3 regions of the Pseudomonas sp. SH10-3B genome follow, and region 3 is predicted to be linked to each of the others. Evidence: predicted binding sites of a transcription regulator. Region 3 holds the regulator's gene; each other region holds the start of a gene.
The links. The regulator FliA, encoded in region 3, starts transcription of late flagellar genes. The targets are predictions, from matches to a motif close to CTAAAGTTTNNNNNNNNNNNGCCGNTAA.
Positions count from the first base shown of each region.

Region 1 (9,493 bases), on a different contig from region 3:
TCGCGCCAGTTCGATACTGGCCGCCGCCGTCTGTGCGCTGGCGGCGGCGGTTTGCTCCGAGGCGTCGCGGACTTTCAACACACTGCGATTGATCTCTTCGGCCACTGCGCTTTGCTCCTCTGCCGCTGCGGCGATCTGCGGGTTCATTTCCTGGATGACCGCCACCGTGCGGGCGATCTCCGTGAGGGAGTCCCCGGCGTTGCGGGCCAGGCCGACACTGTTCTCGGTCAGGGTGCGGCTGTAGTCCATGATGTCGGCTACCTGTTGTGTACCGCTGTGCAGGCCTCCAATCAGCTCTTCGATTTCCTCTGCGGATTGCTGGGTGCGTTGGGCGAGACCACGCACCTCATCGGCGACCACCGCAAATCCTTGACCGGCTTCGCCGGCCCGTGCGGCTTCTATCGCGGCATTGAGCGCCAGCAGGTTGGTCTGCTGTGAAACCGACTTGATCACGTCCAGCACACTGCTGATTTTCTGGCTTTCCCTTTGCAGGCCCAGCATGGCTTGGCCTGCGCGTGCCATTTCATGGGCCAGGTGCTCAATTTGCGCCACCGCATCGGTCACGACCTGATCACCCAGTTCAGTCTGTTGATTGGCCTCGCCAGCCGCGATCGAAGCCTGCTCGGCATGGCGCGCGACCTCCTGGGCGGTGGCGAGCATCTGGTTCATCGCGGTGGCGACCTGCTCGGTTTCATCGCGCTGATCATTTACGCCTGCGCGAGTTTGTTCGGTCACGGTGGAAAGCTCTTCGGCGGCGCTGGCGATTTGTCGCGCGTTGTCGCTGATGTTGCCGATCAGCCCCCGCAGGTTAAGCGTCATTTCGCTCATGCTCCTTTGCAACTGGCCCAATTCATCCCGGCGTCGGGTCTGCACATCGTGGCTCAAGTCGCCCTGGGCAATGCGATTGGCCACTGTCAGCGCCTTGCGCAACGGCCTGACGATCTGCCCGGCGATCAGCCAGGCGGCCAGGGTGCCGAAGAGCAACGCGGCGCCAGTAACCCCCAGCGTCTGGGTGCGGGCTTGCTCGGCTTCATTGTCGCGGCGTTGGGTCTGGTCCTGGCTCAGCAGATCGCTTTGCCCGAGCAGTTGGTCCAGCTGCTGCTCCAACTGGTTTTGCGTGTTCTCGGTGGCGAGCTGGGTTTCCTTCAGGCGTGTCAGGTGGGTGCGAATGCTGAGCACGGCATTTTTCAGTGCGCTGCTATCGACCGGCAGTTTGGCCACGGCCGCCTGAGCGAGTTCGAGGTTGCGTTCGGCGTCGCTGACGGCCTGGGCGTAGGCATCCAGCGAACTGGCGGCCCAGGCGGCGCTCTGGGCGCGATCTTCGGCCTGTTCGATGGCCTGGCGCAGGTCTTCGATGGCATCCAGGGCCTTGGTGTCCTCCTGGTCCGGCAGATCGCTTGCCAGTTGTGCCAGCACATCGCCGGTTCGCGCGCTGCTCTGCTTGAGTTGCTCTCGGGCATTTTCGCGTTGCTCGACCAGCGAGGGCACATCCTTGAGGGTGGTTTTGAAACTCGCACTGATGCGGGCCATCTCCTTCAGGTACTCAATGGATTTTGGCGCTTTTAGCCGTGGCGAAAGCTCCACCAGCAGTCCGTCGATCTTTACCGTGCTCACGCTCAACTTATTGAAGCTGGCGCTATCGTCCAGGGTGCGGTAAACGATCCTGTCGGCCCGCAGTTCTTCGCCAGTCACCGCCAATTGCGCGAGCACTGTCAGTGTTTGCGAGCGGTAAAGGGATGCAGCCAGCGCCTGCCAGCCAGTCACGGCAATCACAAGGCTCAACGCCAGGACCAGGGAGAAGCCCAGGACCAGTTTGAGGGTGACACTGGCGTCACCCAGCAGGTGAGTCATTCGACGAAGCATGATTAACCTCCGACAAGTGAACAGTGAGCGTTCTCAAGGTGCGCAGGCACGTTGAGCTGAGTGAAACGCTAGTTCTCTTGGCGCAGGAATGAGGCTGATAAACGCGTAGGAAATTTCACAGGCTGCAGGCGGCGACCCAGGGCAGGTCGCCGCGCGGGGAAGGGGTCAGATCCGGAAACGGCCAACCAGTGTTTGCAGATGGGTGCCCAGGCGCGCCAGCTCGGTACTCGACGCGGCGGTCTCTTCGCTGGCCGCCGCCGTCTGTTCCGAGATATCGCGCACATTCAACACGCTGCGGTTGATCTCTTCAGCCACGGCGCTTTGCTGCTCGGCGGCGGTGGCGATCTGGGAGTTCATCGCCTGGATGGTTGAGACCGTACGAGTGATGTTCTCCAGGGTGGTGCCGGCGCGGCGAGTCAGCTCGACACTGCTGTCGGTGAGGCCACGGCTATTGTCCATGATGTTCGCCACCTGCTGGGTGCCGCTTTGCAGGCCGACAATCAGCTCTTCGATTTCTTCGGTGGACTTTTGGGTGCGCTGGGCCAGGCTGCGCACTTCATCGGCCACCACTGCGAAACCGCGTCCGGCTTCACCGGCACGCGCGGCTTCAATCGCCGCGTTCAGGGCCAGCAGGTTGGTTTGCTGTGCCACCGACTTGATCACGTCGAGCACGCTGCCGATCTTGTCGCTTTCGCGTTTGAGATGGCCCATGGCCTCGGTGGAGTTACCCACTTCGGTGGCCAGGCGTTCGATCTGGGCGATGGCTTCGCCGACGACCTTGTCGCCTTCGCGCGCCTGCTGGTCTGCGGCCAGGGCGGCTTCAGAGGCTTCCTCGGCGTTGCGTGCCACTTCCTGCACAGTGGCGGCCATTTCATTCATGGCGGTGGCCACCTGGTCGGTCTCGACCTTCTGGCTGTTGACCCCGGCGCTGGTCTGTTCGGTCACCGCCGACAGCTGTTCGGCGGCGCTGGCGATCTGGGTGACGCCGTCGCTGATGCCGCCGATCAACTCGCGCAGGCCCACCGTCATGCTTTGCATGGCGCGTTGCAGTTGCCCCAGCTCATCCTGGCGCAGTGAAATGAGGTCTTGGCTCAGGTCGCCTGAAGCTACGCGTTCTGCAACTTTGAGGGTCTGGTTCAGCGGGAGGATGATCTGCCGCGTGATGGCCCAGGCAGCGACCAGTCCGAAGATCAACGCGAGCGCGGTGGCCAGCAGCAACAGGTTCTTGGCCTGCGCCGCGTCGGTATCGCGCACGACGGTTTGGGAGAGGGTCAGTTTTTTACTGCGGTCGAGCAGGATATCGCCCTGTTCGCCCATCTTTTTCATGGCCGCGGCAGTCGTCACCTGGGAGTCACGGTATTGGCTGACAGCGGCGCGATAGGCCTGCAGCGACACGCTGGCCTGTTGCAGGTTGGTTGTGTATTGCTCAGGCAACGTACCGTTGAGGGCGGCGATTTTCTTCAGGGCATTGTCGATGGCGTCCAACGCCGGCTGTTCGGCTTCAACCTTGCCGCTGTAGGTGTAACCGCGCACCTGGAACCGCGCCTGCTGGATCAGCTTGCTCAGCCCGACCACGCTGTCGAACTGGGTAACGCTGTCGCCTTGCAGCAGGGCTTTTTCGATCTCGCCGATCTTGATCACCGCATTGTCAGCAGTATCGCCCAGCTTGCTGCGGGCGTTTTCGCGGTTGGCACCGGCCTGAACCATGTCGTCGAATGCGCGCTTGTATTGATCGATGGCTGTCAGCTGCTCGTCCACCAGCAAATTGTCGGCAGGTTGATCGATCAAGGTATCGGCGGTTTTCAGGCCGTTTTGCAGTTTGCCAATCAGCTCGTTGACTTCCGTCGGGCCCTGTTCGCCCCGGCGCATTTCGTAGTCCAGGCGAGCCAGGCGCAGGTCCTTGGTGAGCTCGTTGACGCTGGAAATGTAGCCCAGCTTGTCGCCCCGGCTGATCACGCTGCCCAGGCCGGACCAGCCGGTGAAGGTGATCATCAGTGTCAAGAGTAATACCAAGCCAAAGCCTACGCCCAGCTTGGTTTTGACGCTGACATTCCCCAGTTTCTCGGCTAACCAACGATACATGCTGCGAACTCCCCTGGAACAAGGCTTTGACTTATTCACGGGTTATCGGCCTGCATACGGAATTCTGTAGCGACGCTGTCCTCTGTGGGAGGGGGGTTGCTCCTGATCGCTGTGGGTCAGTCAGCACTTCTGATACTGAACCACCGCCATCGGGAGCAAGCCCCCTCCCACAGGGGAACAGCGGTGGGTTCAGAACAGGCGAGAGAGCAGGGCGGTGACGGCCGTTTCGACGCGTAGGATGCGCGCACCCAATTGCACTGGCTGCAAGCCGGCCTTGGCCAGCAAATCCACTTCGTAGGGAATCCAGCCGCCTTCCGGGCCGATCGCCAGGGTGACCGGTTCGTCCAGGCCGCGTGGGCAGGGTGGGTAGTCTCCGGGATGGCCAATCAGGCCAAGGGTGCCTTCGGTCATGGCTGGCAGGCGATCTTCGACGAAAGGTTTGAAGCGCTTTTCGATAATGACCTGCGGCAGCACCGTGTCCCGCGCCTGTTCCAGGCCGAGGATCAGTTGCTCGCGAACGGCCTCGGGTTCCAGGAACGGCGTTTGCCAGAAGCTCTTTTCCACCCGATAACTGTTGACCAGCACCACTTTCGGCACACCCATGGCCGCCACGGTTTGCAGCACCCGGCGCAGCATTTTCGGGCGTGGCAGGGCCAGCAGCAGGGTCAGGGGCAGTTTGGCCGGTGGTGGTTGGTCGAAGCTCACTTGCAGTTCGGCTTCGTGGGCTTCCAGGCGCAGCAGCTGCGCGTTGCCCATCAACCCGCCAATGCGTCCGACCCGCAGGCTATCGCCTACAGCGGCGCGGTGGACTTCCTGCATATGCACCAGGCGCCGGTCACGCAGGATCACCCGGTCGGCCGCAATGAAGTCGGCATCGAACAGCAGCAGCAGGTTCACGGCTGGGTCGCTGGCGGCTGGTCGTCGTCGGCGGGTTGGTCATCCGGGTGATCGCCACGCTTGCTGATCAAGCCGCTGAACAGGATGCCAATCTCGAACAGCATCCACATCGGCACGGCCAGCAGGGTCTGGGAGAAGATGTCCGGCGGCGTGAGGATCATGCCGACCACGAAGCAGCCGATAATCACATACGGGCGGATCTTCTTCAGGTACTGCACGTTGACCACGCCGATCCACACCAGCAACACCACGGCCACCGGGATTTCGAAGGCGACGCCAAAGGCGAAGAACAGCGTCATCACGAAGTCGAGGTAGCTGGTGATGTCGGTCATCATCTCCACGCCGGCCGGGGTGGCGGCGGCGAAGAACTTGAAGATCAACGGGAACACCAGGAAGTAGGCGAAGGCCATGCCGGTGTAGAACAGCAGGATGCTCGATACCAGCAAGGGCACTGCGATGCGCTTCTCATGCTTGTACAGGCCCGGCGCGATAAAGCCCCAGATCTGATGCAGGATCACCGGGATCGCCAGGAACAGCGAGACCATCATCGTCAGCTTCAACGGCGTGAGGAACGGCGATGACACATCGGTGGCGATCATCGTCGCACCGGCCGGCAGGTACTGGCGCAGCGGCGTGGAGACGAAGGTGTAGATCTGCTGGGTGAAGGCGAACAGCCCGGCAAAAATGATGAAGATTGCCGCGACGCAACGCAGCAGGCGGGTCCGCAGCTCGGTGAGGTGCGAGACCAGCGGCATATGCTGGTCGTTTTCCGGTTTATCAGCGCTCATGGGGCTCGCGGCGGCAATGTAGGGTCATGGGGCGCGGGCGACGCAACGGGCGTCGGCGCAGGCTCGGTTGGGGCAGTCGGGATCGGGGCGGCGGGCGGGGTTTCAACCGCAGGTGCGATGCTGTGCTCGGCCACAGGCTCCACCGGCTTGGTGGGTTCCTGTACCGGCGACAGTATTTTCCGGGCTTCCTGCTCCAACGACAGAATGTGTTCGTTGTGCAGTTGGCGGCGGATCTCGTCGGCGCCGATTTCCCGTTCAACTTCCTGTTTGATGGCGTTGAAACTGCGTTTCAGGCGCCCGATCCACAGGCCAGCCGTGCGTGCGGCACCGGGCAGGCGTTCCGGCCCGAGTACCAACAAGGCAACAAGGCCGACGAGCAGCAGTTCAGAGAAGCTGATACCAAACATTAGTCAGTGCTCACGAGTCTTTGCGGGTCGGCTCTTGGACTTTTTCAGCCTGCACGTCGAAGGTACGACGCTCGGTGATCGGCTGGGTGGCCTGGGGGTGGACAGGCTGGGCCGGTGGCACGGGGTTGGCGGCAGGGTCGGCCGGTTTTTCGTCGTCGTTCATCGCTTTGCGAAAGCCCTTGATCGACTCGCCCACGTCGGTGCCGAGGTTCTTGAGTTTCTTGGTGCCGAATACCAGTACCACCACCACCAGAATGACGATCCAGTGTTTCCAGTCAAAAATGCCCATGCTGCAAATCCTCTAGTCTTAGTTATTCAAGCGGACGGGCGCGAGGCCTTTTCGGCATGCCCGGACAAGCCGAAGCGACGGTCCAGTTCATCCAGCACGGCCTGTGGATGCTGCCCCAGTTGGGCGAGCATGACCAGGCTATGGAACCACAAGTCAGCGGTCTCGTAGATTACATCGCTGCAATCGCCGCTGATTTGCGCATCCTTGGCGGCGATGATGGTCTCGATGGACTCTTCGCCGAGTTTTTCCAGGATCTTGTTCAAGCCCTTGTGGTACAGGCTGGCGACGTAGGAGCTGTCGGCATCCGCGCCTTTGCGGTCTTCCAGCACCTGGGCCACACGGTTGAGGGTATCGCTCATGTTCAGTGTCCTGCGGAGTAGATGGCGTGCGGGTCTTTGAGCACCGGCTCTACAACCTTCCATTCGCCGTTCTCGAACACGCGATAGAAGCAGCTGTGTCGGCCGGTGTGGCAGGCAATGTCGCCAATCTGCTCGACCTTGAGGATCACCACGTCGGCGTCGCAGTCGATGCGCATCTCGTGCAGGGTTTGCACATGCCCGGACTCTTCGCCCTTGCGCCACAGTTTGCCACGGGAACGTGACCAGTAAATGGCGCGCTGCTCAGTGGCGGTGAGGCTCAGGGCCTCGCGGTTCATCCAGGCCATCATCAGCACGCGCCCGGTCTTGTAGTCCTGGGCAATGGCCGGCACCAGGCCGTCACTGTCCCACTTGATCTCGTCCAGCCAGTCTTTCATGTTCGGCTCCGGCAATTTGCGACAGTGTATAACCGGATTGGCTATCGACGCACGATCAGATAAACACCCACGGCGACCATGATGCCGGCCGGCCAGTGGCCCAGTTGGTTCAGCGGCCCGCCAATCGCCAGCATCACGCCACCGACCAGGTGCGCGGCGCCCAGCAGGCGCAGGAACCAGTCATCCTTGCGCGTGTGCCACGGTGGCGCGGGGTCCTTGGCGTGGGGCTGGGACATGCGCTCCAGCAGGTCGCGGGTCATATTGGCCAGGTGCGGCAGTTGCTCGAACTGGCTGTGCAGGTTGCCCAGCAGGGTTTTCGGGCTGACTCGCTCGCGCATCCAGCGTTCCAGGAACGGCTGCGCGGTGTTCCACAGGTCGAGGTCCGGGTACAACTGGCGGCCCAGGCCTTCGATGTTGAGCAAGGTTTTTTGCAGCAGCACCAGTTGCGGCTGCACTTCCATATTGAAGCGCCGCGCGGTCTGGAACAGGCGCATCAGCACCTGGCCGAAGGAGATATCCTTCAGTGGTTTTTCAAAGATCGGCTCGCACACCGTGCGGATCGCCGCTTCGAATTCGTTGAGCTTGGTTTCCGCCGGCACCCAGCCCGAATCGATGTGCAACTGTGCCACGCGGCGGTAGTCGCGCTTGAAGAAGGCGAACAGGTTGCGCGCCAGGTAGTCCTGGTCTTCCGGGGTCAGGCTGCCGACGATGCCGCAGTCGATCGCAATGTACTGCGGGCTCCATGGGTTGACGGTGCTGACGAAGATATTGCCGGGGTGCATGTCGGCGTGGAAGAAACTGTCGCGGAACACCTGGGTGAAGAAAATCTCCACGCCGCGCTCGGCAAGCATCTTCATATCGGTGCGCTGGTCGGCCAGGGTCGCGAGGTCGGTGACCTGCACGCCGTAGATGCGCTCCATCACCAGCACTTTGGGGCGGCACCAATCCCAATACACCTGCGGTACATAGAGTAACGGCGAGCCTTCGAAGTTGCGCTTGAGCTGGCTGGCGTTGGCCGCTTCGCGCAGCAGGTCGAGTTCGTCGTAGATGGTTTTTTCGTAGTCGGCGACCACGTCTACCGGGTGCAGCAGGCGCGCATCGGCAGAGAAACGTTCGGCGGCGCGGGCGAGGATGAACAGCCACGCCAGGTCCTGGCCGATGATCGGCTTGAGGCCCGGGCGGATCACCTTGACCACCACTTCTTCGCCGGTCTTCAACTGCGCCGCATGCACTTGTGCCACCGAGGCCGAGGCCAGTGGTTCGACGTCGAAGCGGCTGAACACCTCGCTGATCTTCTTGCCCAGTTGCTCTTCGATCAGCTTCATCGACTGCTGCGAATCGAACGGCGGCACGCGGTCCTGCAGCAGCATCAGTTCGTCGGCGATGTCTTCGGGCAGCAGGTCGCGACGTGTGGAGAGGATCTGCCCGAACTTGATGAATATCGGTCCCAGGTCCTGCAACGCCAGGCGCAGGCGCGCGCCACGGCTCAGCTCCAGCTGTTTGCGCGGGAACCAGCGCCACGGCAGCACATAGCGCACTGCCAGCAGGAACCACGGCAGGGGCAGGGCGAACAGCAGGTCATCGAGGCGGTAGCGGATTACGACGCGCTGGATACGGAACAAACGGCGGACGGCGAGCAGCTTCATGCGTTATCGCTTGGATCAAGGGAACGGCTCAGGCGCTCGAAGCGTGCCTCAAGACGTTCCAGGTCGATTTTGGCCTTGTCGAGTTCACGAAAGCGCGCTTGCGCTTCGCGTTCTCCGACCAGGGTGCGCGATTCTTCGCTCAGGTATTCGGCGAGGTTCTGGTTAAGGCTGGCGAACCCCTGCTGGTACCAGCGCGTGCGACTGCGCAGGTGCCCGCTGATCAACTGGGTGGCGACGGGGCCGATCCAGCGTGACAGTTCGTACTCCCAGTCCAGCTCCAGGTCTTGCAGCACGGCGGCCAGGTCCATCAGTACCGCACTGTCGCCTTCCAGGTGCACTTCGGGGCCGTGGAGGATGGCGGTCTTGTTGCGGCTCAGCGCCAGGTGCAACAGGCTGGAGGCCGGTGCGCGCAGGGTGCAGTCGGCTTCGGCGGCCCATTGAGTGGCGAGCAGCAGGCCTTCATCGCTGGGCAGGATAAACAGCTGCAAGGCGGGGCTGGTGCAGTCCACGGCGATGACCTTGCCGTTCAAATGCGTGAGCCGCGCCAAGGCGGTACTGTCCAGGCGCAGCACACGGTTGAGGCCGTGTTCGACGCTGGCAAGCAGGCCTGCGAACAGCATCAGGGCTTGATGCCGCGGTGCAGGGCGACGATGCCCGAGGTCATGTTGTGGTAGGTCACGCGGTCGAAACCGGCTTCTACCATCATCGACTTCAGGGTTTCCTGGTCGGGGTGCATGCGGATCGATTCGGCCAGGTAGCGGTAGCTC
Region 1 is NZ_JAFLXD010000019.1:70,638-80,130, reverse strand. It holds gene J1G35_RS16080 (methyl-accepting chemotaxis protein) at 1-1,863, opposite strand, end outside; gene J1G35_RS16075 (methyl-accepting chemotaxis protein) at 2,029-3,945, opposite strand; gene J1G35_RS16070 (16S rRNA (uracil(1498)-N(3))-methyltransferase) at 4,135-4,842, opposite strand; gene tatC (twin-arginine translocase subunit TatC) at 4,839-5,630, opposite strand; gene tatB (Sec-independent protein translocase protein TatB) at 5,627-6,037, opposite strand; gene J1G35_RS16055 (twin-arginine translocase TatA/TatE family subunit) at 6,048-6,326, opposite strand; gene J1G35_RS16050 (phosphoribosyl-ATP diphosphatase) at 6,353-6,685, opposite strand; gene hisI (phosphoribosyl-AMP cyclohydrolase) at 6,688-7,080, opposite strand; gene ubiB (ubiquinone biosynthesis regulatory protein kinase UbiB) at 7,122-8,726, opposite strand; gene J1G35_RS16035 (SCP2 sterol-binding domain-containing protein) at 8,723-9,346, opposite strand; gene ubiE (bifunctional demethylmenaquinone methyltransferase/2-methoxy-6-polyprenyl-1,4-benzoquinol methylase UbiE) at 9,346-9,493, opposite strand, start outside.
Region 1: J1G35_RS16075 (methyl-accepting chemotaxis protein) is a predicted target of FliA. The motif match lies at 3,988-4,015, and genes of this name have one in related genera.

Region 2 (9,493 bases), on a different contig from region 3:
CGATTGTTGGCAGGATCGGCAGTCAGTACGTTTTGCCGCGTCAGGTCGAACAGCGAGACAGTCACGTAGCTGTCACTTCCCTTGGGCTGGAATTTGATCCCGACTTCGTACTGGCGGCCAGTTTCGGGTTCGAAGGCACTGCCGTCACGCGCCACCGCCGTTATATTTGGGAAAAACGACTCGGAATAGCTCGCGTAGGGTGCCACGCCGTTGTCTGCCAGGTACATCACACCGGTTCGCCAGGTGAAGGCGTGATCGCGCTGCTTGAGGTCTGCCGCAGTATCGGTGGCGTAATGGATCGTTTTCGAGCGTGCCCAGTCTTGGCGACCGCCCAGGTTGAAGACCCAGTGCTCGTCGAATTTGAGCTGTTCCGAGAGATATACACCCGCCTGGTCAAGCTGACGACGCTGGTTGATGTCGTAAAAGGCGTTCAGGTCGCTGTAATCCTGGTGATAGACCGGCGCATAGATATCCAGTGGATCAACCACGTTGCCACCCCCCAACTGGTTGGTACTGGCGTGCTGCAAATCGATACCGACCAACGTTGTATGTTCGAAACGGCCGGCGCTCCACTGGGCTTGGAAGTGGTTATCGAGCAGCGCATTCTTCACTTTTTCGTGGCCCAGATATCCGAAGCGGCCCACGGTGCGCTGGTCGTCATCCAGGCCGTACTGGTAAATCGTGCGCTGTTCCTGATAGGAGCGGCTGTAACGGGCGTTCTGGCGGAATGTCCAGATATCATTGAGGTGATGCTCAAACTGATAACCCAGTGACCACTGTTCTACATCGTACTTGTCGAAGTCAGGGTCGCCGACAAAACGATCCGTAGCGATCCGTCCGTAACGCGAGCTGTCGAGGGTGCCGACCCGTGGCAAGGCGTAGTAGCCCAGCACATTGCGGTCTTTTTGAAAGGATGCCAGCACCGTCAACGAGGTGTCTTCCGAGGGGCGCCAACTGATTGCCGGGGCGATGAACTGACGGTCATCACGGGCGTAGTCGATTTGTGTACCGCTGTCTCGCCACAGCCCGGTGAGGCGATAAGTCAAGACGCCGTCATCGCTAAGCGGCCCGCCGAAGTCCGCAGCCAATTGCTTGCGATCAAAACTGCCTGCCTGCGCCACCAGTTCATGCAGCGGCTCATCGGTGGGACGCTTGCTGATCACGTTGACCATGCCACCCGGCGAGCTTTGACCATAGAGCACCGACGATGGTCCGCGCAGTACCTCCACGCGCTCCAGTCCATAGACTTCACCCACGGCACGGCTCTGGTTGGCAAAGCTGTACTGGCGCAGGCCATCGCGATAGATACCACCGCCAGTCGTCGCGTCAAAGCCACGAATACTAATCGTGTCGCGCCGGGTATCGACACCGTTGGCTTCACCATTGACCCCGGCGGTGTAGCGCAGCACCTGCCCGATGCTTTGTGGCTGCTGGGCATCGATCTGCTTACGGGTGACCACGCTGATCGATTGAGGCGTTTCCATGATCGACGTATCGGTCTTGTTGGCACTCATGGTTCGGCTGGCGACCAGGCCATCGTTGCGGCCCAACGAGGTGTCGTACGCCGTGCCACTGATGGCGGTCGGCGCTAACTCCAGCACGTCGCTGTTGCCCGGTACCAGCAGCAGGCTACCGTCGTCCTGGCGCTCATAGGTCAGCCCCGAGCCGAGCAAGAGCTGCGTCAGGCCGGCCTCAGTGCTGAAGTCGCCTTGCAGCCCCTGGGTATTCTTGCCAGCTGTCAGCGTTGAGCTGCCCGCCATGCTAATCCCCGCCTGTGCGCCAAAACGTGACAGCGCGGCGTCCAGGGGGCCTGCGTCGATGCTGTAATGCTGCGAACTACCCGCGGCAAAGACTGGAAGGCTGCAAAGCGGTTGCACGCTGAGCAATAACAGCCCAAGCGTGCGGGCACGCAGGGCGCGGGAAGGTGAAGTCATACGGGGCTCCTAAGGGGTTAAGACCCACCTCTGGCGGGTGGGTGATCCCTATAGGCCAAGCGAGTTTTAAAAAACTATCGCGCAGCGAAAAAATAATTTCAGACGGGTACGATCGAGACCCAATAGCGGGTCATGCGCTCGATACGCACCGGCAGCGTACGCGCTACCAGCGTCAAGGCTGCATCGGTGTCATCCAGCGAAAAACTGCCCGTGAGGCGTAACCCGGACACCTGCTCATGACAACGCAAAACACCGGGACGGTAACGCGAGAGTTCCGCCACCAGGGCATCCAGGCGCAGGCGATCCGCCGGCAGAACTCCGCGCAGCCAAGCCTGGGTGAGCATGAGGTCGGCACGGTTTGGCATGCCGATCCCGAAACGGTCCACGCGTGCCTGCCATCCTGCCTCAAGCAAGGATGGCGCTTGTTGGCCTCGTGAGTGCACCCGCACCTGGCCTTCCAGCACGGTTACCTGTGTGCCTTGCCGATCATGGCGCACCTGCAAATGCGCTTCGCTACTCTGCAGGATCGCGTCCGGTGTGATCAGTTGCAGCGAGCGCGACTCTGCCCGCACGCGCAAGGCCAACTCGCCCTCGATCATTTGGATGCGCCGCACCTGATCAGTGAAATCCAGGTTCACGGCACTGGCCGTGTTCAGCCACAGCGAGCTGCCATCAACCAGTGTCCACTGGTGACGCTCGCCCGTTCCTGTTCGGTGGTTCGCCAGTACGGCGCGCACCGGCGTGGCGCCCGCGCCTTGCCAGGCAACCCCGCCAACCGCACCAAGGACCAGCAGGCGCTTGAGTACCTGCCGACGTTTCTGCATGTCCGGTCCGGCCGACTCCAGTGCCCTGCGCGCGGTGGTATCGCGCAAAAGATTCGCTCCAGGCTGTTGCAACAGCAGCAAGCTGGCGACACGTTGCCAAGCCTGTTCATGCTCATTGCTCGCCTCGCGCCAACGCTGCAATGCGTCCAGATCAGGCGCACTCATAAGCCCGGACTGCATCCTCACAAGCCAATCAATGGCGATATCACGCACCTGCGGACTAATCTCGGCCCTCATTCGAAACGGCTCGCATAGCAAACACTGAATGCCTTGCCCATGGCCCGTTGCACTTGAGCCACGGTCAGCCCCAACTGCGCAGCGATCTGCGGATACGTGAGGCCGTCGAGCTGAGACATGAAGAAAATCTGCCGTATGCGCTCGGAGAGGCCAATCAGCAGCGAGTCAAGTTGCAACAAGGTTTCTATCACCAGATACCGGTCCTCGGGTGACGATTGCACCCCCTCGGGCCGAGCAGCCAACGCTGCAAGATAAGCCCGCTCAATCTCCTGGCGGCGCCAGCGATTAACCAGCAGCCCATTGGCAATCGCCGCGAGAAACGCCATGGGCTGACGCAGCTCGCGTACCTGCTGAGGGGCACGCAGCACGCGGATGAACGTGTCGTGGGCCAGATCCTCGGCATCGGCACGGTGTCCCAACCGCCGGTTCAGCCAGCCCTGTAGCCAGCCGTGATGATTCTCGTACAACTGTTCGACGGACGATGTTGGGCTGGCATCCTGCATGTGAGGCTCGCACTACGTGAATGATAACGCTTCTCATCTTATTGGTCGGGCGGATGGTTGTACAGTGTTTACACATGTTTGATGCGGTGGAATTCTCGGCCAATATTCCTGAAGGCCCTTGAATTACCCTGACCGGGTTTATTCGCACCCGAGAATGTTTGCCTCCCGCTCTATCGGTCGCTGAAAATGTTCGCTCCCGGCCGATGGCGGCCTTCAAAAATAATGCACTTGCGCCGAAAACAGCCTCCCATCACTGATGAAACCGCTGCCCCAACGCATCCAACCGCACCGCAATCGGCGGCAATTGCTCGCTGCTCCTGGCCAACATCTCCACATCCTGCGCCGTGCTCTGCGCAATGCTCTGTACCGACTGCAAGCGCCCGACAATCTCCAGATTCGCTGAGGTCTGTTCCCGTGTGGTGGTGACAATCCGCCCATTCAGCGCGTCGATCTGGGTAATGTCATTGCCCACTGCCCGCAGCATTTCCACCGCGAGTTGGCTGTCCTCCACACACCGTTCCACGCCCTGGCGGCTGTCGTGCATGGCTTCTACGGCCTGGCGGCTGCCTTGTTGCAGGCCTTCGATGATGGTTTTGATTTCTTGGGTGGAGACGGCGGTGCGTTGCGCCAGGTTGCGTACTTCATCGGCGACGACGGCGAAGCCGCGGCCTTGTTCGCCGGCGCGGGCGGCTTCGATGGCGGCGTTGAGGGCGAGGAGGTTGGTCTGGTTGGCGATGCTGCTGATGACTTCGAGTACCGAGCCGATTTGTTCGGCCTGTACGGCCAGGCCTTGGACGGTCTGGTTGGTGCCTTCCAGGCGCGTGGCCAGTTGGGCGATTTCGTGTTGGGCGCGGCCGACGCTTTCCTGGCCGCGCAGGATTTGCTGGCTGGCGACGCCGGCGTGTTCAACCGCTTCTTCGACGTGCACCGTAATGTGGCCCATGGCGTCTTCCATGCGCTGCATGGAGTCGGTCATTTGCGCGATTTCGGCCAGTTGATGGCGAGCGCCTTTTTCCAGGGTGCCGCTGGCGTGGGCCAGTTCCTGGCCGAGTTGGCCGAGGCCATGGGAGTCGCGGGCGACGCCGTCGATAAGGTGGGTGATTTGTTGCAGGAAATGGTCGAAGCGCTTGCTGAGGGAGACGTGCACCTTGCCTTCACCTTTGGCGCTTTCCACGGTGAATTGGGTGGTGGCGGCGAGCATTTTTTCCAGCATTTCCTGGCTCTCCACCGCTTCTGCCTGGCTGTGCACGGCGAGGTAGAGCAGGGCGACGGTTTCCATCACCACGTAGAAGGCATGCACAAATACCATGGTCCAGCCGCCGTGGTGTTCCATCACGAACACCGGGAAACCTTGATGTTGCAAGGCATGAAACACCACATGGTGTACGGCAATCGTCAGTGCGGCCACCAGGATCGGCAACCAGTCTCGGTAGAACGTCAGCACCGCCAGCAGCGCGAAAATCCCGAAGTGCGCTTCGATTACGCCCTGGGCCTGGTTGATGTGCAGCGCCGCCATGACCATCAAGCCCGCGCCCAGTGCGCAACGCATCACCCGAGTGCCGCCGATGGCGCGATAGAGCGCGGTGAGTACCACGCTGGTGCCACCACCGACGACAATCGCCTGGATCAGGGTGTCGTGCCAGAAGGCCAGGCCTATCGAGAACAGCGTCATCAGCCAGATCAAGGCCAGCATGATGCGGTCGGCTTTACGGTAATGCTCCAAAAAACGGGCGCTTGCGGGCATTCACTCTTACTCCATGTGGTCTGGCCAGGATCAAAGCATGCGGCGTGCCACTATGGCCCGCTGGTTAAAGGCAAAGCAGGTATCAGGCATTTTTTGCAGGTGCAGGGAAACCAACAAGCTTATCGGCATGGAGGGAGGGGACTTTAAGCGCGAACGCGTTCAGAGGGGGCAGACGACATTCCTGGTGGCAAGCGGGGGGTAATGTGGGAGGGGGCTTGCTCCCGATAACGGTGGGTCAGTCAATGATGCTGTGACTGTGCTACCGCTATCGGGAGCAAGCCCCCTCCCACATTAGGACCCTCGTTCACCACGGGGAAATAGTTCGCTGAGCGGCCGCCCGAGCGGGCTGGCGCCAGGTGGATCAGAAGCTGTACTTGGCCGTCAGCATCATGTTGCGTGGAGTGCCGTAGGTATCACCGCCGTAGCTCACGGAGTTGGCGATGGCTGAGTAATAGCGGCGGTCGAAGATGTTGTTGGCGTTGAGTTGCAGGTCGAGGTGGTCGTTGACCTTGTAGCCGGCCATCAGGTCGGTGACGGCGTAGGCGCCTTGCTGGAGGCGGTAGGTGCTGCCATCCGCCAGTTTGACATCGTTGTACATGCGGCTCTGCCAGGAGATGTTGCCACCCACGCGCAGTTTCTTCAGCGGGCCCTGGAAGTTGTAGCGGGTGGTCAGCTTGAACAGGTGCTCCGGGGTGTCGGTGTCGTACTGTTTGTTGACCTTTTGTGGGTTGGCGTCGTCCTTGAGGGTGTGGGTGCGGGCGTAGGTGTAGCCACCGCCGACCTGCCAGTTCTCGGTCAGCGCGCCTTGCAGTTCGAAATCGATACCTTGGCTGCGAATTTCGCCGGAGGCGTCATAGCAGGCCGACTGTGGGCAGTTTTGCACGTACACCTGCGTGGCGCGGTTTTCCTGGTCGACACGGAATAAGGCCACACTCGCATTCAGCGTGCTGTCCAGGTATTCACCCTTGATACCCACCTCGTAGTTTTTGCCGACAATCGGCTTGACCGGGGTACCGGAGGTGTCCTTGTAGCTCTGCGGCGTGAAGATGTCGCTGTAGCTGACGTAGACCGAGTGATGGTCGTCCAGCTCGTAGATCAGCCCCGCATAGCGCGTGAGGTTGCGGGTGACCTTGTAGTCGCCGTCGTTGCTGCCATGGGCATCGTAGTCATACCAATCCAGGCGCGCGCCGAGGATCAGCTTCAGTGGGTCGGCCAGGCTCAGGCGTGAGGTCAGGTAGAAACCATCCTGGGTGGTGACTTCGCGGGTATCGGAGGTATGCACGAAGTCCGGTTTGCCCGCCGTCAACGGCCAGTTGGTGTTATAGGGGCTGTAGTCGTGGCTGGTCATGTCGTAGATCCGCCGACTGGCACCCACCACCAGTTCATGGGTCCGTCCGAACGCCTGGAATGGGCCGCTGGCAAAGGCATCCACGCCGGCCTGGTTTTCGTCGTAGGCGGCCTGGTAGACCGTACGCGCCAGGGTGTTGTTGACCCAGCGCGACTGGTAGGAACCGGAGAACAACGCGTTCTGTTCGGCGTAGTTGGCGTTGACCTGGAGTGTCCAGTCGTTGGCCAGGCGCTGGCGCAGTTCGGCGAAGACGGTGTTGACTTCCTGGTCCTTGTTTTCCCAGTCGGTGCCGGGATTGTAGGCGCGCGGCAGGTCGAGGTGATGGCCGTCCTGGCCGATCATCGACGAGCCCCAGAAGTAGTTGGTCTTGTCCTTCTGGTTTGAGTAGCCGAGGGTCAGGCTGGTGTCTTCACTCAGGTCGGCTTCGGTGACGGCGTAGAACAGGCCGTGATACTCCTCGGCATGGTCGATGAAGCTGTTGGCGTCGCGGTAAGAGGTGACCACCCGGCCGCGCCAGGTGCCGCTGTCATTGAGCGGGCTGGAGGCGTCGAGCTCGCCACGGTAGTCATCCCAGCTGCCGGCGGCGCCGGTGAGGGTGACTTTCTGCTCGTCCAGCGGCCGTTTGCGGATCATGTTGATGGCCGCCGAAGGGTTGCCCGCACCGGTCACCAGGCCGGTAGCGCCGCGTACCACCTCGACGCGATCGAACATCGCCAGGTTCGGCTGGGCGCCAACCGTCGCCCCGTTGTAGCCGCTGGGGATGCCGTCATACATCAGGTTGTCGATGTCGAAACCGCGTGCGGTATAGGACTGCCGGCCAGGGCCGCTGGAGAAGTTCAGGAACAGGCCGGGCGTGGCGTTGACCACGTCGTTGATGCTGGTCATCGCCTGGTCATCCATGCGTTGACGGGTAATGACGGTGACGGCCTGTGGGGTTTCCCGCAGGGTGAGGGGCAGTTTGGTTGCGGTGTTCATCGCACCGGTGGTGTAGGACTGTGTGCCCTCGGTGGTTTCGCCCAACTGCTGCTCGCCGGATATCTGGGTAGCGCCCAGTTCCAGCGTGGCTGCCGGCGTTTCAGTGTCGGCAGCAAAGGCCGCGTGCGAGGTGGCAAGACACACCGCCAAAGCGATCAGACTGGGTGTAAAACCTTTACCGCCGTGTTGTTGCACTGACATGGAACGGACTCTCCCTTAAGTACCGTCCCTGGCGAATAATAAATCTGTTGATAATTATTCGCATTAGTTTGGCAGATTAAATCTGTGGGAAAAAGCCTTTGGGGAGAATTGGTTAACGAATTTTTCACATTTCACGCGCGCTCAATCGCGTGTTGGAATCGCCACCCGGCTCGTCGCCTTTACCTCCCGCAACGCCAGGCTCGACTGGATCGACGCAATCCCCAACTGCCGCCGCAGCACGCTCTCCACAAACTCGCTGTAGCTGTCCAGATCCTCCGCCAACACCTGCAACAGGTAATCCGCATCGCCGGTGATCTTGTGGCACGACAGCACCTGAGGCAGCTCTTTGACCACCGCTTCAAACGCATCCGGCGCATGGTCGGTGTGGATCGCAAAACGCACATGCACAAACGCCATGATGTCCAGGCCGAGCAGCTTGCGATCGAGGTTGGCCTGGTAGTCCTTGATCACGCCTTCTTCTTCCAGGCGTTTGCGTCGCCGCCAGCAGGGCGTGAGGCTCAGGGACAGACGCTCGCTCAGTTGTGCGTTGGAAATACTCGCGTCTTCCTGCAGCAGGGCGAGGATGGCGAGATCGGTGTCGTCAAGAACGACCTGTTTGGTTTTATTTTTCATATTTGGCTGTCACTGGGGTAAAAACACCCGATAAAGCTACCAGCACCAGAAGTAAAAGCAAAGAAAGCCCGGCGCTGCCAGAACAAAATAGACCCTGTCTTTTACTGGCGGATGTATCCAAATGCTGACTGTTTTTAGTGATGACCACCGTTTGCACCACGGCACCGAACTCAAGGACGGTGTGCTCAAGCCCTCATTCGAACAACCCAGCCGCGCCGACACCGTGCGTGACCGCGTCCGGCACGTTGGGCTGGGCGATATCATCGTACCGCGCAGTTTTGAGCGTGCCTGTTACGTCAACGCCCACAGCGAACGCTACGTCAGCTTCCTCGAAACCGCCTGGGCCGAATGGACCGCCATCGGCCGCAGCCATGACGCGCTGCCGCTGGTATGGCCGGTGCGCGACCTGGCCAATCAACAGGTACCGGACTTCATCGACGGCAAGCTGGGCTTCTTCGCCATGGACGCCGGCTCGCCCATCACGGCCACCACCTGGCACGCCGTCAAGACCAGCGCCGATATTGCGCTCACCGGCCTGGCGCTGATCGACGAAGGCCATAACAGCGCCTTCGCCCTGTGCCGCCCACCGGGGCACCATGCGGCCCGCGAATACATGGGCGGTTATTGCTACCTCAACAATGCCGCGATTGCCGCCCAACAGGCGATCACCCAAGGCGCCAAGCGCGTCGCGGTACTGGATGTGGATTTCCACCACGGTAACGGTACGCAGAATATTTTCTACGACCGCCCGGATGTGCTGTTCATCTCCCTGCACGGTGAGCCTGCGGTGTCCTATCCGTATTTCTCCGGTGCCAGCAGCGAGCGCGGCTCAGGTGCGGGGGAGGGCTTCAACCTGAATTACCCCTTGCCGAAAAACACCACATGGGGCCAGTACAAAACCGCGCTGACCCACGCCTGCCAGCAACTCAAACACTTCGCCCCCGAGGTGCTGGTGATCTCCCTCGGCGTCGACACCTTCAAGGACGACCCCATCAGCCACTTTCTGCTCGACAGCCAGGACTTCCTCAGCATGGGCGAACTCATCGCCAGCGTGGGCGTACCGACGCTGTTCGTGATGGAAGGCGGCTACATGG
Region 2 is NZ_JAFLXD010000010.1:13,305-22,797, forward strand. It holds gene J1G35_RS10120 (TonB-dependent siderophore receptor) at 1-1,934, opposite strand, end outside; gene J1G35_RS10125 (FecR domain-containing protein) at 2,033-2,995, opposite strand; gene J1G35_RS10130 (sigma-70 family RNA polymerase sigma factor) at 2,992-3,498, opposite strand; gene J1G35_RS31185 (methyl-accepting chemotaxis protein) at 3,749-5,242, opposite strand; gene J1G35_RS10140 (TonB-dependent siderophore receptor) at 5,604-7,766, opposite strand; gene J1G35_RS10145 (Lrp/AsnC family transcriptional regulator) at 7,908-8,399, opposite strand; gene J1G35_RS10150 (histone deacetylase family protein) at 8,521-9,493, shown strand, end outside.
Region 2: J1G35_RS31185 (methyl-accepting chemotaxis protein) is a predicted target of FliA. The motif match lies at 5,362-5,389, and genes of this name have one in related genera.

Region 3 (9,493 bases):
AAGGGCAGCGACTTTACCGCATTGAAAATCCGCGAAATCGCCGTGGCCCACGACATCCTGCTGCTGGAATCGCCGGAGCTGGCGCGGTCGATCTTCTACTCCACCGACCTTGACCAGGAGATCCCCGCAGGGTTGTACCTGGCCGTGGCCCAGGTGTTGGCGTATGTCTATCAGATTCGCCAATACCGCGCCGGCAAGGGCAAGCGCCCGGATCCGCTCAAGGATCTGCCGATTCCGCCGGAGTTGCGTCGCGATTCCTGATCTTTCCCGCATTTATAGTGCCACCGCTCGTCGAAAACTCCCCTCGACCTGTCAACTTTGACAGTAGCCAGCATCACCTTCTCGCGGTTCTATGGCCTTCAGGCACTGCGCATTACGATGCAGGATGTGAGGTGATGCAGTTGTTTAAAGGCAGAGTCAAAGCTTATGACCCGCAAACCGGCAAAGGCTCTATTGCGCCGGAGGGTGGCGGCGATGACGTGTCAGTAGATTCGCGCAGCTCGGGTGAGCGCTTGCTTTCGGAGGGTCAGAAAGTGTCGTTTCGGATGATTCATCGGCCCGATGGCGTCTATGCGTGCGACATCAAACTGATCTGACGACACCCGTGCAGGCCCTTAATTGAAGTGTACGGAGAACGGCAATGGCGACGGGTACGGTGAAATGGTTTAACGCGGAGAAGGGGTTTGGGTTTATCACTCAGGACGGTGGGGGCGATCTATTTGTGCACTACTCGGCCATAACGAGCGGCGGATTCAGAACCCTTGAAGAGGGGCAAAAAGTAGAGTTCGAGGTTGCCCAGGGGCCCAAAGGTGCTCAGGCTGAAAACGTCCGCGTCCAGGCCTCAAATGTGTAAACGATGTCCCCGGTTTCAGATGTAAACGATGTCTACGGTTCTACACCCCGATAGCGGTGTATCAGCAGCCTACCCTTGGCCTGACACACGGCTATCTGGGGTAAGCCCCTCCAATATTTGGCCCCGATTTCACCTCGATAAGCTCAGTTGGCCGTTGGGCCTTTGCTAGTGAGTTGTACTTCCTACCTGTCAACCTTAACAGTAGCCGCCGCCACGGTATCGCGATCTGATGGTGCGGAACGCACACGGCGTGCGTAAATCTTGTTGAGGAAGGAGGGATTTCTGATGATCACTACCGACAGCGGTCTTCAGTATGGGGACACGACAGAGGGTAAAGGTGTTGAAGCCAAGGCTGGCCAGCGTGTCAGCGTTCATTACACGGGTTGGCTTTGGGAAAATGGCGTACAAGGGGCCAAGTTTGACTCGAGCCGTGATCGCAACGATCCATTCGTGTTTGCATTGGGTGCGGGTCAAGTTATTCGTGGGTGGGATGAGGGTGTGCAAGGAATGAAGGTTGGCGGGCAGCGACGGTTGATCATCCCTCCTCAGCTTGGGTATGGGGCAAGGGGCGCTGGGGGGGTAATCCCACCAAATGCAACACTCTGCTTTGATGTGGAATTGCTCGGTGTTTGATTGTTCTCTCACTGCCAGAGGAATATGACATCTCGCAAGGTCACAAAGACCCGCAGGCCGGGAATATACGACCTCTTTAAAAGCTTACCCCCGTTCGAAAGTGTGGAAAGGGCTTGCCCCCGATAGTGGTGGATCAGTCAAAACATCAGTGCCTGACACTCAGCAATCGGGAGCAAGCCCCCTCCCACAGTCCAATCGATTTATACCCGCTGGATTGTGTCCTTTATGAGGAGGTCCGAAACTAAAAGCAAAGTTGGAAGGCTTCTTGCAATACCGCCTCCAGGACGCCTCCCGGCGTCAAAAGTTTGCTTCAAGGAAACGAGGAATACCGGTGGTGGATCGCTCTCAAATGTTCAGCACGGCCCGTGGCACCCTGACTGACCTTTCGCGGGGCAATCTGGGTGTGCCGTTGTTGTTGCTGGTCATGCTGGCAATGATGATGTTGCCGATGCCGCCGTTCCTGCTGGACGTGTTCTTCACCTTCAACATTGCCCTCTCCGTCGTGGTGCTGCTGGTGTGCGTCTACGCCCTGCGGCCGCTGGATTTCGCGGTGTTCCCGACGATCCTGCTGGTGGCGACCCTGCTGCGGCTGGCGCTGAACGTGGCGTCCACGCGGGTGGTGATGCTCCACGGCCAAGACGGCCACGCCGCCGCCGGTAAGGTAATCCAGGCCTTCGGTGAGGTGGTGATCGGCGGTAACTACGTGGTCGGTATCGTGGTGTTCGCGATCCTGATGATCATCAACTTCGTGGTGGTGACCAAGGGCGCCGGGCGGATTTCCGAGGTGAGCGCGCGGTTTACCCTCGACGCCATGCCCGGCAAACAGATGGCCATCGACGCCGACCTCAACGCCGGTCTGATCGACCAGAACCAGGCCAAGACCCGCCGTTTGGAAGTGGCCCAGGAAGCCGAGTTCTACGGCTCCATGGACGGTGCCAGCAAATTCGTGCGCGGTGACGCCATCGCCGGCCTGCTGATCCTGTTTATCAACCTGATCGGCGGCATGGCGGTCGGGATCTTCCAGCACGGCATGACCTTCGGCGATGCGGGCAAGGTGTACGCCTTGCTGACCATCGGTGACGGTTTAGTGGCGCAATTGCCATCACTGTTGTTATCTACAGCGGCAGCCATCATGGTGACCCGTGCTTCGGGCTCCGAAGACATGGGCAAGCAGATCAGCCGGCAGATGTTTGCCTCGCCCAAGGCCCTGGCCGTGGCAGCGGGCATCATGGCGATCATGGGCATCGTGCCGGGCATGCCCCATGTGTCGTTCCTGAGCATGGCCGCCCTGGCGGGCGGCGCTGCCTACCTGTTCTGGAAAAAGCAAAATGCGGTCAAGGTCCAGGCCCTGCAGGAAGTGGCGCGCCAGCAGGAACTGCTGCCATCCCCGGCGCGCGCCCAGGAAACCAAGGAGTTGGGCTGGGACGACGTGACGCCTATCGACATGATCGGCCTGGAAGTCGGCTACCGCCTGATTCCACTGGTGGACCGCAACCAGGGCGGCCAGTTGCTCGCGCGGATCAAGGGCGTGCGCAAGAAGCTGTCCCAGGACCTGGGCTTCCTGATGCCCACCGTGCACATCCGCGACAACCTTGACCTGGCACCCAGTGCCTACCGCCTGACCCTGATGGGCGTGATCCTGGCCGAAGCCGAGATCTACCCGGACCGCGAGCTGGCAATCAACCCCGGCCAGGTGTTCGGCAGCCTCAACGGCATCACCGCCAAAGATCCGGCTTTTGGCCTGGACGCGGTGTGGATCGAAATCAGCCAGCGCAGCCAGGCGCAGTCCCTGGGCTACACCGTGGTGGACGCCAGTACGGTGGTCGCCACGCACCTCAACCAGATTCTGTACAAGCACTCCCATGAGCTGATCGGTCACGAAGAAGTCCAGCAATTGATGGGGTTGCTGGGCAAGGCTTCGCCAAAACTGGCGGAAGAGCTGGTACCGGGCGTGCTGTCACTGTCGCAACTGCTCAAGGTGCTGCAGGCGTTGCTGGCCGAACAGGTGCCGGTGCGCGACATTCGCAGCATTGCCGAGGCTATCGCCAACAACGCCGCCAAGAGTCAAGATACCGCCGCGCTGGTGGCCGCAGTGCGCGTCGGATTGTCCCGCGCAATCGTGCAAAGCATTGTAGGGCTTGACTCCGAGCTGCCTGTGATCACCTTGGAACCAAGGTTGGAACAAATATTGCTCAATAGTATTCAGAAGGCGGGACAAGGCCAGGAAGAGGGCGTTCTGCTGGAGCCAAGCATGGCTGAAAAACTGCAGCGTTCGTTGATCGACGCCGCACAGCGCCAGGAAATGCAGGGCCAACCGGTGATTCTGCTGGTGGCAGGCCCGGTTCGGGCGATGTTGTCGCGGTTTGGACGTCTGGCAGTACCGAATTTGCACGTTTTGGCTTATCAGGAAATTCCTGACAACAAGCAAGTGACTATCGTCGCGACAGTAGGGCCCAACGGCTGAGGGTAGTGGGTTATGCAAGTTAAGCGTTTTTTCGCCGCCGATATGCGTCAGGCCATGAAACTGGTCCGCGATGAGCTGGGCGCCGACGCCGCGATTATCGGTAACCGTCGTATTGCCGGCGGTGTCGAGCTGACGGCTGCCCTGGATTACACCCCCTCGGCGTTGGCGCCGCGTGTGCCGAACATGGAGCTTGAAGACGAGCTGCGCAAGACTGCGTCGCGCATCGTCTCGGCCCAGGCTGAACTGAGCATGCGTGGCGACAGCGATGCCACCACCAATCGCCAGTTGTTCGCCGGCCTGCCGCTGACCGCCGCCGAGCCGCTGGTCGAACCAACCTTTATCGAACCGCCGCGTCCTGCTGCGCCAGCCCCGGCCGCCGCAGTCGACCAGCGCGTCTTCGACTCGATGCGCTTTGAACTCAACGGCCTGCGCGAACTGCTGGAAGTGCAACTCGGGTCGCTGGCCTGGACCCAGCTGCAAGGCAGCAAACCGCAACAGGCCAACCTGTGGCGCCGCCTGCAACGCATCGGCTTGTCCGGCCCGTTGTCCCGCGACCTGCTGGCGCTGACCACCGAAATCGAAGAGCCTCGCCAGGCCTGGCGCATGTTGCTGGCCCACCTGGCGCGGATGATCGCCACCCCGGAAATCGAACCCCTGGAAGAGGGCGGCGTGATTGCCATGGTCGGCCCTGCCGGCATGGGCAAGACCACCACCCTGGCCAAGCTGGCGGCGCGTTACGTGCTCAAGTACGGCGCGAATAACATCGCGCTGGTGAGCATGGACAGCTACCGCATCGGCGCCCAGGAACAGCTCAAGACCCTGGGCCGTATCCTCAATGTGCCGGTCACCCACGTCGACCCGGGCCAGTCCCTGGCCAACGCGCTCGATCCGTTGCTGCGCAAGCGTGTGGTGCTGATTGACACCGCCGGCCTGCAAGCCAGCGATCCGGCGTTGCGCATGCAGCTGGAAAGCCTGGCCGGGCGCGGCATCAAGTCAAAAAATTACCTGGTGCTTGCAACCACCAGCCAGAAACAGGTTCTTACCGCTGCGTACCATAGCTACAAGCGTTGCGGTCTGGCCGGTTGCATCCTGACCAAACTGGATGAAACCGCCAGCCTGGGCGAAGTGTTGAGCCTGGCTATCAGCCATGAACTACCGGTTGCTTACCTGACCGACGGGCCGCGGATCCCGGATGATTTGCATCTGCCGCGCCGTCATCAGTTGGTCAGCCGCGCCGTGAGCGTGCAAATGCAAGAAGAGCCTAGCGAGGAAGCGATGGCCGATATGTTCGCCGACCTTTACCACAACCCGGCAAAGCGGGTGGGTTGAGGCGCGATGAACACCGTGAAATGTACCTACATCGATGGTCTGCAAGCGATTCACGCGGCCAAGCCATGTAGCCTGCGTCTAAGCAAGACAAGGTAAAGAAATAAAATGGGCAGCATGCATCCCGTACAGGTGATCGCGGTGACCGGCGGCAAAGGTGGCGTCGGAAAAACTAACGTGTCAGTGAATTTGTCCCTGGCCCTGGCAGAGCTTGGCCGTCGCGTCATGCTGCTGGATGCTGACCTGGGGCTGGCGAACGTCGACGTTCTGCTGGGGCTGACGCCCAAACACACCCTTGCCGATGTGATCGAGGGGCGCTGTGAGCTGCGCGATGTGCTGCTCCAGGGCCCTGGCGGGATCCGCATCGTGCCGGCCGCCTCCGGCACCCAGAGCATGGTGCACCTGAGTCCGGCTCAGCATGCCGGCCTGATCCAGGCATTCAGTGATATCGGCGACAACCTCGACGTGCTGGTGATCGACACCGCCGCCGGGATCGGCGAGTCCGTGGTCAGCTTCGTGCGCGCGGCGCAGGAAGTCTTGCTGGTGGTCTGCGATGAACCCACCTCGATCACCGACGCCTACGCCCTGATCAAACTGCTTAACCGCGACTACGGCATGAACCGCTTCCGCGTCCTGGCCAACATGGCCCAGAGCCCGCAGGAAGGTCGCAACCTGTTCGCCAAGTTGACCAAGGTCACGGATCGCTTTCTCGATGTGGCCTTACAATACGTCGGCGCAGTTCCCTACGACGAGTGTGTGCGCAAGGCTGTGCAAAAGCAGCGTGCAGTCTACGAAGCGTTCCCTCGCTCCAAATGCGCATTGGCGTTCAAGGCTATTGCCCAGAAGGTCGATACCTGGCCGTTGCCTGCCAACCCTCGGGGGCATCTGGAGTTTTTCGTCGAGCGATTGGTGCATCAGACGAGTGCAGGACCGGTGCTATGACAGCGAACGGCTATAACGCGTACAAGAAGTCTGCCCGTGACAGTCAAGGCGAGTTGATCGAGCGCTATGCGCCGCTGGTCAAGCGGATCGCCTATCACCTGCTGGCACGCCTGCCCGCCAGTGTCCAGGTCGAAGACCTGATCCAGGCGGGCATGATCGGCCTGCTCGAAGTGTCGACCAAGTACGACGCAAGCAAGGGTGCAAGTTTCGAGACCTATGCGGGTATCCGTATCCGTGGCGCGATGCTGGACGAAGTGCGCAAGGGTGACTGGGCGCCACGCTCGGTGCACCGCAATACGCGCATGGTCAGTGACGCAATTCGGGCAATTGAAGCAAAAACCGGTCGCGACGCTAAAGATCACGAAGTTGCGGCCGAACTCCAATTGAGTCTCGACGATTATTACGGGATTTTGAACGATACCTTGGGCAGCCGCCTGTTCAGTTTCGACGACCTGTTGCAGGACGGCGAGCACGAAGGGCTGCACGAGGACGGCGCGAGCGCGCATATGGAGCCGTCGCGTGACCTGGAAGACGAACGTTTCCAGGGGGCGTTGGCGGACGCCATTGCCAACCTGCCGGAGCGCGAGCGGTTGGTGTTGGCGCTGTACTACGACGAAGAGCTGAACCTCAAGGAAATCGGTGAGGTCCTGGGGGTCAGCGAATCGCGTGTCAGCCAGTTGCACAGCCAGTGCGCGGCCCGCTTGCGGGGGCGTTTGGGAGAGTGGCGAGCGCGCTGACAGGCAGTGTGGGGAGCATTGCAAAGCGATACCGCGAAGGTGATTGGCCTTCGCGGGTTCGACCCGTGGTGCCCCCGGCAGTCCTTGTTGTGTAATGCCTGTTGATTGAAATGGCGCGTCCAGGTGCTGGGCGCGTTTAAGACTGCTTGGAGGTCGAATTGGACAAGAACATGAAAATCCTCATCGTTGATGACTTCTCAACGATGCGGCGGATCATAAAAAACCTGTTGCGTGACCTGGGGTTCACAAACACGGTCGAGGCGGATGATGGCCTGACGGCGATTCCGATCCTCAACAGCGGGAGCATCGACTTTCTGGTAACGGACTGGAACATGCCGGGCATGACCGGTATCGACTTGTTGCGCCACGTGCGTGCCGACGAAAAACTGCGCAGCCTTCCCGTGTTGATGGTGACCGCCGAGGCCAAGCGTGAACAGATCATCGAAGCCGCCCAAGCCGGGGTCAACGGTTACGTGGTCAAGCCATTCACTGCACAGGCCTTGAAAGAGAAGATCGAAAAGATCTTCGAACGCATCCACGGCTAATGCCATCGCGGGGGAGCTATGGAGCATAAAGAAACGTCACTGGGCGACTTTGAGTCGACCCTGAAAAAGCATGCTCACCAGTTGGTCGACAGCCTTGAAAAAGGCCATTTCGGCGACGCGGTGCAGTTGATCCATGAGCTCAACCAGACCCGTGACCGCGGCCTGTACCAGGAAGTGGGCAAGCTCACACGCGAGCTGCACAGTGCGATCGTCAATTTCCAGATTGATCCGCACATGCCCCAGGCCGAAGAGATTTCGCAGATCACCGATGCCACCGAACGCCTGTCCTATGTGGTCAGGCTGACCGAGGCGGCGGCCAACCGCACCATGGACCTGGTGGAAAACGCCACGCCCCTGGTTAACGGCATGGCCACTGAGGCCCACGCCCTGAGCAACGACTGGGGCCGCTTCATGCGCCGTGAAGTCGGTGCAGAAGAGTTTCGTGAGCTGGCCCGTCGAGTCGAAGGGTTCCTGTCACGCAGCGAGCAGGAAAACCGCACGGTTGCCAGCAACCTCAATGACATTCTGCTCGCCCAGGATTACCAGGACCTGACTGGTCAGGTGATCAAGCGTGTGACCCAGTTGGTCACCGAAGTGGAAAGCAACCTGCTCAAATTGGTGCTCATGGCCGGCCAGGTCGACCGTTTTGCCGGCATCGAACATGACCGCGAAGCGATCCTCTCTGAAAAAGATCCACAAAAACATCTCGCCAAGGGTGAAGGTCCGCAGATTCATGCCGATAAACGTGAAGACGTTGTGTCAGGTCAGGATGACGTAGATGACCTGTTATCCAGTTTAGGCTTCTAAGGAGCACCCACATGAGCTTCGGCGCCGATGAAGAGATCCTTCAGGATTTCCTTGTAGAGGCCGGCGAAATTTTAGAGCAACTGTCCGAACAACTGGTCGAGCTGGAAAGCCGCCCGGATGATGCGAACCTGCTCAATGCAATTTTTCGCGGTTTTCATACTGTAAAAGGGGGCGCCGGCTTCCTCCAGCTCCATGAGCTGGTGGAGTGCTGCCACATCGCCGAGAACGTGTTCGACATCCTGCGCAAGGGTGAGCGTCACGTTGATTCGGAGTTGATGGACGTGATTCTCGAAGCACTGGATGCGGTCAACGGCATGTTCAGCGAAGTTCGCGAGCGTGCCCCGATCACCGCAGCCACGCCGGAACTGCTGGCCGCCCTGGCGCGCTATGCAGAGCCGGCCGACACCACGGCAGCGCCGGTGGTCGAAGCCGCACCGGAACCGGTGGCGGAGCCTGAAGCAGATGTGACGGACAGTGAGTTCGAACAACTGCTCAACTCCCTCAGTGCCGTCAAGGCCGAGGCCGAAGCTCCGGCCGCCGTTGCCCCGGCTGTCGCGCCGAGCAGCGAAGACATTACCGACGCTGAGTTCGAGTCTTTGCTCGACCAGTTGCACGGCAAAGGTCAGTTCGCGGCCGACGCCGTGGCGCCTGCCGGTGCTGTCCCAGCTGCGGTGGATGCGCCTGTCGCGCCTGCCAGCACCGACATCACTGACGACGAATTCGAAGCCTTGCTCGACCAGTTGCATGGCAAGGGCACCTTTGCGGCCGACGCCTTGCCGGAAGTCGCCGCTACGGCCGCAGCACCCGCTGCCACTGCCAAGCCTGCGGACGATGGGTTGATCTCCGATCACGAATTCGAAGCGCTGCTGGACGACTTGCACGGCAAAGGCAAGTTCACCGAAGTCGCCCCGGCTGCTGCCGTGGCCACGGCGGCACCGGTTGCGGCCAAACCCGCTGCCAAAGCTGCCGCGCCGGCCGCCAAGCCTTCGCCTGCGCCCGCTGCTGCCCCGGCTCCGGCACGTGCCGCTGCGGCACCGGTCGCGGAAAAACCGGCCAGTGAAGCCGAAACCACCGTACGGGTCGATACCGCGCGGCTGGACGACATCATGAACATGGTCGGCGAGCTGGTATTGGTGCGTAACCGCCTGGTGCGCCTGGGCTTGAGCAGTGGCGATGAAGCCATGCA
Region 3 is NZ_JAFLXD010000016.1:3,146-12,638, reverse strand. It holds gene flhB (flagellar biosynthesis protein FlhB) at 1-261, shown strand, start outside; gene J1G35_RS14220 (cold shock domain-containing protein) at 396-596, shown strand; gene J1G35_RS14215 (cold-shock protein) at 641-853, shown strand; gene J1G35_RS14210 (FKBP-type peptidyl-prolyl cis-trans isomerase) at 1,139-1,486, shown strand; gene flhA (flagellar biosynthesis protein FlhA) at 1,821-3,950, shown strand; gene flhF (flagellar biosynthesis protein FlhF) at 3,963-5,279, shown strand; gene fleN (flagellar synthesis regulator FleN) at 5,385-6,218, shown strand; gene fliA (RNA polymerase sigma factor FliA) at 6,215-6,955, shown strand; gene J1G35_RS14185 (chemotaxis response regulator CheY) at 7,126-7,500, shown strand; gene J1G35_RS14180 (protein phosphatase CheZ) at 7,519-8,307, shown strand; gene J1G35_RS14175 (chemotaxis protein CheA) at 8,319-9,493, shown strand, end outside.